2 linked regions of the Magnetococcus marinus MC-1 genome follow. The protein of the gene in region 1 binds, or shares a complex with, the protein of each later gene. Links are inferred from orthologs where the notes say so. Each region holds a gene or a part of one and is shown on either strand. Other genes may lie near its edges.

Region 1 (3,115 bases):
ACAGCACTTGGTTAAGATTTTCACGAATCCGCAAAATCTCCCGGGCGTGGATCTCAAAATCGCTGGCCTGACCCGAAAAACCCCCTAAAGGTTGGTGAATCATCACCCGCGCGTTGGGTAGTACCAAGCGCTTACCGGCCTCACCCGCTGCCAACAATACCGCGCCCATACTGGCCGCCTGTCCAATACAGAGGGTACTTACACTGGGGCGGATAAACTGCATGGTGTCATAGATCGCCATACCAGCCGTCACCGAACCACCCGGGCTATTGATGTAGAGGTGAATATCCTTTTCAGGATTTTCCGACTCTAAAAAAAGCAGCTGGGCAACCACCAGGTTGGCCATGTGCTCCTCGACTTGGCCCACCAAAAAAACCACCCGCTCCTTGAGCAGACGAGAGTAAATATCGTAGGCGCGCTCGCCCCGGTTGGTGGTCTCCACCACCATTGGCACCAAACTCATGGTATCCATACTCCTAAAAAATCCTTGAAGAAGTGCACCCGGCCCACACTGGCTGCGCGAACGCCTCTCTTTTGTCCATTATCTAACAAAGGACCGTTAGCAAGTTTTGAACCATGGAACGCTATGAAGTTCCCACTTAACGCAGCGGCCATGGTTTATAGGCTGCCCCAATATCCCTTGCCCAAACCAAACCATAAGCTCTAAGTGTATCCCATGAACCCCCACCAGACGCAAGGCGTCATGGTATGAAAAAGGCCCGGAGTGTCCAACACACCGGGCCTTTTTATCTATTACCTTAACCACCTACGCCGCGAAAATGGGCACCCTGTGTCCAAAACAGCCGTAAAATGGTACAATTTTATTCAGCCTGCCTTAACCGCGCTGCGCCACCAACTCTTCAAAAGATTTTTCTTCTTCTGTCACGGTGCCCTGTTCAATCAACCAAGCCACGGTTTTCTCTTCCAACGCGGCACCCCGGAACTCCTCTAAACGCGCCTTATCCTTCTTGAGCTGCGCCTTGAGCTGCTCAGCATAGTCCCCAGCCGCAAACTGCTGCACCAGCGCGTCAATGTGGGCTTCAACCGCCTGATCATCAATTTCCAGATTCTCTTTGCTGACGATACTGCCCATCAACAGACCCAGAATGATGCGCTCTTTGGCCTTTTCAGCGTACTGGTTACGCCAAGTCTCATCGGTAAAACCAAGCTGCTCGGGATCAACCCCTTGACGGCTGTACTCCTCTTTCGCCGTGGCCACCATCTGCTCAATCTCATGATCCACCATCTGACTGGGCAGCTCATTGGGATTGTTTTCCAACAGCAGCTTAAACACCTGCTGTTTCATCTCTTGCTTGGCTACCTTGTCGGCCTCTTTGACCAGACGCTCGTGGATCTCTTGCTTCATCGCCTCCACGCCGCCCTCTTGGACACCGGCTTTTTTCGCCAGCTCTTCGTCCACCTCTGGCAGCTCACGGCTTTCGATGGCTTTTACCACACACTTAAAAATCGCCTCTTTGCCCGCCAACTGGGTACCATGATAATCTTCTGGGAAGGTGACCTTAACCTCCAGCGCATCCCCCCCCTTGGCACCGATAAGCTGATCCTCAAAACCAGGGATAAACCGGTTGGAACCCAGCTCTAACACATAATCTTCCGCTTTGCCGCCCTCAAAGGCTTCACCATCCACAAAGCCCTCAAAATCAAAGGTCATGCGGTCACCGCTGGCAGCCGCCACACCCTCTTGGGTACGATATTCGGCATTGGCCTCGCGTACCCGGGTGATCACCGTCTCAACATCAGAATCCTGGATGGTCACCACCGGTTTGGTCAAGCTCATACCGGTGTAATCCTTGGGCTCAATCACGGGAAAAATCTGAATTTTGGCCGTGTAGGTGAAAGGCTTGCCCTTCTCCAACTCCACCAGATCCAGCTCAGGCTGACCCACGGGGCGTAGCCCTTTTTCCATCAATGCGGTGGGGTATGAATCCCGAAACAGCTGTTCAGCAACCTCAGCCCGGATACTGGCCCCAAAGCGTTGCTCAATCATCTTGGTAGGCACCTTGCCCGCCCGAAAACCAGGGAGACGAACCTGAGCGGCCGTTTTGGTCATTTCTTGGCTGAGTAGCGCATCGACCTTCTCCGCCGCAACGGTGATGGTGATATCGCGATCAAAAAGGCCATTCTCTACAACGTTGACTTCCATGATGAGCACCGGTTTTGGTTTTTTTGAGCGATGAGGTTAAGAAATGTTTACTCGGGAAGAAGAGTTGGTGCGAAAGGGGGGAGTCGAACCCCCACGCCTTGCGGCACTGGATCCTAAGTCCAGCGCGTCTACCAGTTCCGCCACTTTCGCCCACAGCTGGAGGCTGATATCCACCCGACAAACGACATAACAAAAAGAACCCGGCCCTGCAAAGGGCCGGGTCCCATTTTGATCTTGGGGCGATGGACGAGATTTGAACTCGCGACCGCCGGAGCCACAATCCGGAGCTCTACCCCTGAGCTACCACCGCCATAATCATCGTGCGATCCCGACGAAGCCGCTGGCCTAACCACCACCAGCTCATCGAAGAAACCGACTTATATTTAATGTCTCAGCAAAGGAATGGCAAAGTATTTTTTTCCGCTCACGCGATAACCTTGCCCTTTACCCTTGGGTTTAGCCAGAACGATGCCCCTTTTTTTGTGGCAAAGGGGGTGGCGCGCCCGGCAGGACTCGAACCTGCAACCTACGGCTTAGAAGGCCGTTGCTCTATCCAGTTGAGCCACAAGCGCTAACAACCGATACAGTCTCAAGTTCCCAAGGTGGCGGAAAAGCTGGTCGGGGCGAGAGGATTCGAACCTCCGACCCTCGGTTCCCAAAACCGATGCGCTACCAGACTGCGCTACACCCCGAATCCGCAAACGCCAGATAATCCCAACTCTTTTTAAGGCCAACCTATGATAGGCTCCCTCAAAAGGGCCAAAAAAATCCCGTATTGGACACTCTTCCATTTCCGAGAACAGGCAATATACGACAACCCCGCAGGCGTGACAAGTACTATTCGCGCTGCTTTTACACAATCCATTAACAAACCGTCTCAACAGCGCTATAATGCTTCGTTCCGTTTTGCCGTGCCCTTGGTTTAATCTTTCTCAAGGAGCTTGTTGGTAT
Region 2 (4,128 bases), 3.5 Mb from region 1 along the record:
TGCCTCGGTCTCATACTCAACGTGGGCGGTGGAGATGGTAATACCACGCTCACGCTCTTCAGGAGCGCCGTCAATTTGATCATAGGCGCGAAACTCCGCGCGACCCGCAGCCGCCATCACCTTGGTGATCGCAGCGGTCAATGTGGTCTTACCATGGTCAACGTGGCCAATTGTGCCAATGTTGACGTGGGGTTTAGTACGTGCAAACTTTTCCTTGGCCATTATGACCTCCAAATCTTTCTTAGTTCAGCCGAATTAACCGGTGGTTTTGGCCTTGATCTCTTCTGCAATGGATTTAGGCACCTGGGCATAGTGGCCAAACTGCATGGTAAAGGTCGCACGCCCCTGACTCATTGAACGCAAGTCTGTCGCGTAACCAAACATGCCGGACAAAGGCACTTGTGCCTTGACCAACCTGTTATTGCCAGAATCTTCCATACCTTGGATCTGACCACGGCGGGAGTTCATGTCACCCATGACATCCCCCATGTAATCTTCAGGCGTCTCAACTTCAACATCCATGATGGGCTCAAGCAATACGGGCTTGGCTTTCATGGCGCCCTCTTTGAGACCCATCGAACCGGCGATTTTAAAGGCCATCTCAGAGGAGTCAACTTCATGGTATGAACCATCAAACAGGGTCACTTTGACATCGACCATGGGGAAGCCAACATAGACACCATTGGCCATGGCTTCACCCACACCGTTTTTGACGGCTGGAATATACTCTTTAGGTACAACCCCACCCTTAATGCCATCCACAAACTCGTAACCAGCACCTGGTTCGTTGGGCTCTAAACGCAACCACACATGACCAAACTGACCACGACCACCGGACTGACGTACAAACTTAGATTCATGCTCAACCATTTGGGTAATGGTCTCACGGTAGGCCACTTGAGGCTGACCGACGTTTGCATCAACCTTGAATTCGCGCATCATACGGTCGACGATGATCTCTAGGTGCAGCTCACCCATACCTGAGATAATGGTCTGGTTGGTCTCATGGTCGACCTCAACCCGGAAAGAGGGGTCTTCTTGAGCCAAACGCTGAAGGGCCACACCCATACGCTCTTGGTCAGCTTTGGTCTTGGGCTCCACAGCAATGGCGATAACCGGTGCTGGGAAATCCATTTTTTCAAGAATGATCGGCTTATTTGGATCGCAGAGAGTTTCACCTGTGGTGGTATTTTTCAAACCAACCACGGCACAGATATCCCCAGCACGCACTTCTTTAATGTCTTCACGCTTGTTGGCGTGCATCAACATCAAACGACCGATGCGCTCTTTACGATCTTTGGAGGCATTAAGAACACTGGTACCCGATTCCATAACACCGGAGTAGACACGTACAAAGGTCAAGGTACCGACAAAGGGATCGGTCATGATTTTAAAGGCCAACGCGGCGAAAGGCTCTTCATCCGAAGGCTTACGCACGGCTGCTTCTTCACTATCAGGCAACAACCCTTCGATGTAGGGGGTATCAGAAGGTGAGGGGAAATAATCGACAACGGCATCCAAGAGAAGTTGAACGCCCTTGTTTTTGAAGGCAGATCCACAGAACACAGGTACAAACGCGCTAGAGATAACCGCACGACGCATGCAGGATTTAAACTCTGCAATGGTGATCTCTTCACCTTCCAGATATTTTTCCATTAAGGTGTCATCTTGCTCCAAAGCGGCCTCTAACAGCGCTTCACGAGCTTCTTCGACTTCAGCCTCAATATCCTCAGGGCAATCCAGTACTTCAAACTCTGCACCCAGGGATTCATCGTTGAAAATATAGGCCTTGCGGGTGATCAAGTCCACCATGCCGCGCAGATCTTCTTCAGCACCGATGGGGTACTGAGCAGGGATCGCACGTGCCTTCAGACGGTCCTTCATGGTTTGCACCGCTTTATTAAAGTCGGCACCCATACGGTCCATCTTATTCACGAAGGCCAAACGGGGTACACCATAGCGATCAGCCTGGCGCCACACAGTTTCTGACTGGGGCTGCACACCGGCCACACCACAGAAAACCGCTACGGCACCATCCAAGACACGCAAAGAACGCTCTACCTCAATGGTAAAGTCAACGTGGCCGGGGGTGTCGATAATATTGATGCGGTGCTCTTTCCAGAAACAAGTGGTAGCCGCAGAGGTGATGGTAATGCCACGCTCTTGCTCTTGCTCCATCCAGTCCATGGTGGCAGCGCCCTCATGAACTTCACCAATCTTATGCGAACGACCGGTGTAGTAGAGAATCCGTTCCGTTACTGTCGTTTTACCGGCATCAATATGGGCCATGATGCCAATATTACGTACGTGATCCAGGGCAATTTCTCGAGCCACTGTAATCCCCTGTGTTCTGTAGATTGTCAAAGAACAAAACCTGCTCTGCTCACCACACCGGGTGAGCAGACTTGCAGCTTACCAACGGTAGTGCGCAAACACCTTGTTGGCTTCGGCCATACGATGCGTATCGTCGCGCTTCTTGATGGTCGCACCACGGCCCTGAGAAGCCTCGATCAACTCGGCGGCTAAACGCTCACGCATGGTTTTTTCACCACGGGACCGTGCATAACCAATCAACCAACGAATGGCCAAAGTCTGACGACGCACAGGGCGCACCTCAACCGGCACCTGATAGTTGGCACCACCAACACGGCGGGAGCGCACTTCAAGCGTCGGACGCACATTGTCCACAGCCTCTTTAAACACCTTGATGGGATCTTCTTTTGTGCGCTGTTCGATCAAATCAAAGGCACCGTAGAAGACACGCTCAGCAAGCGACTTTTTGCCGTCTACCATAAGACAGTTCATAAACTTGGCGACAAGCTTATCATTATAACGCGCGTCTGGGATCACCTCGCGCTTGGGCACTTCACGACGTCGTGACATGACCTATCCTTAAACCTGATAATCAGTGAGCAACCCCCTGCCCTAAATGGCAGGAGAAACACATTACTTAGGACGCTTGGCGCCATACTTGGAACGACCCTGCTTACGGTCTTTCACACCCTGGGTATCCAATGAACCACGCAGAATGTGGTAACGCACACCGGGAAGGTCTTTTACACGACCACCACGGATGAGCACCACACTATGCTCTTGCAGGTTATGCCCTTCACCAGGAATGTACGCACTTACTTCGTGACCATTGGTCAGACGTACACGGGCCACTTTACGAAGCGCCGAGTTAGGCTTCTTAGGGGTGGTGGTGTAAACGCGGGTGCAAACACCACGACGCTGGGGGCATGCTTGCAAAGCAGGCACGTTGGTTTTCTTCTTCTGAGGCTTACGGCCCAGACGTACCAACTGGTTAACGGTCGGCATATCAATCTCCACAGAAAACAGGCCTGTTACCTTGCAGCCTTTGGCTACAAAATTTCCAGGCGATATCTCTTAGCAATGGCAGAGGAGGACGAATGATAGCCTGGTTTCGCATGGCTGCGACTTCTGGCTACGTGCTCCCCTTATGGGAATGTTTAAAGGTTAATCATCAAAAGAATTCGCGCATTTTACCTGTTTTTAACATAAATACAAGAAAAAAATATTGGGCAGCAGCCTGCTGCTGCCCAATAGCGCGATCTAAAGACGATTATCCTTCAGTAACTTCACTGGAGCTGGCTACCTTGGCAACGTGTTGCTCGCCACCTTGAGTAGATTTTTCTCCTTTGGTCAAACTGCCCATCTTTTTCAACTGCGACAAAATATTCCCCGTACCAGCAGGGATCAGACGTCCCACAATGACATTCTCTTTTAAGCCATTGAGGGTATCCACACGACCGGAGATCGCCGCTTCAGTCAGCACCCGTGTGGTCTCCTGGAAGGAGGCCGCCGAGATGAAAGAAGGGGTAGAGAGCGAGGCCTTGGTAATGCCCAGCAGTAGCGGTGTACAGGTCGCCACACGACCACCGCGCTTATCGGTCTTGACGTTCTCCAACAGGTAGTCATCTTTTTCTACCTGCTCACCACTGACAAACATGGTGTCACCCGGATCGGTAATCTGCACCTTCTGCAACATTTGGCGAACGATCACCTCAATGTGCTTATCGTTGATACGCACACCTTGCAACCGGTAGACCTCTTGAATTTCGTTGACCATAAAGCGGCACAACTCTTCCAAGCCCAACACCTTGAGAA

The links. Proteins that work in one complex are often made in the same cells at the same time.
Region 2: the proteins of tig (region 1) and rpsG are in contact, whole or in part, in a crystal structure (PDB 3GTY), measured with the Thermotoga maritima proteins. The link is inferred for Magnetococcus marinus MC-1 from one-to-one orthologs. Residues at the interface, in WP_004081061.1 of Thermotoga maritima: Glu122, Val124, Val129, Leu130, Tyr133, Glu188, Gly259, Ile262, Tyr263, Glu266, Ser270, Glu273, Gln274, Glu277, Arg308, Gln311, Ile312, Ser315, Tyr316, Glu325, Arg329, Arg336, Leu363, Phe366, Trp367, Arg373, Leu377, Arg381, Leu384, Glu387; in WP_004081843.1 of Thermotoga maritima: Lys34, Lys52, Lys55, Glu59, Arg62, Gln63, Glu66, Asn67, Lys69, Val71, Arg95, Ala109, Lys110, Lys111, Gly112, Arg113, Pro114, Glu117, Glu121, Ile124, Ala125, Tyr127, Asn128, Asn129, Thr130, Gly131, Lys135, Asp139, Arg142, Met143.

Annotation. Positions count from the first base shown.
Region 1 is NC_008576.1:4,578,318-4,581,432, forward strand. The notes cover bases 1-2,810. They hold tig (trigger factor), read right to left. Parts: upstream 2,165-2,810; coding sequence 836-2,164; downstream 1-835. Other genes in these bases: clpP (ATP-dependent Clp endopeptidase proteolytic subunit ClpP), read right to left, coding at 1-463. UniProt on the Bacillus subtilis protein: Involved in protein export. Acts as a chaperone by maintaining the newly synthesized protein in an open conformation. Functions as a peptidyl-prolyl cis-trans isomerase.
Region 2 is NC_008576.1:1,050,204-1,054,331, reverse strand. Bases 1,149-4,128 are described here. They hold rpsG (30S ribosomal protein S7), read right to left. Parts: upstream 2,884-4,128; coding sequence 2,413-2,883; downstream 1,149-2,412. Other genes in these bases: rpoC (DNA-directed RNA polymerase subunit beta'), read right to left, coding at 3,584-4,128; rpsL (30S ribosomal protein S12), read right to left, coding at 2,947-3,318; fusA (elongation factor G), read right to left, coding at 1,149-2,334. Also shown: tuf (elongation factor Tu), read right to left, coding at 1-222; more of fusA, read right to left, coding at 256-1,148.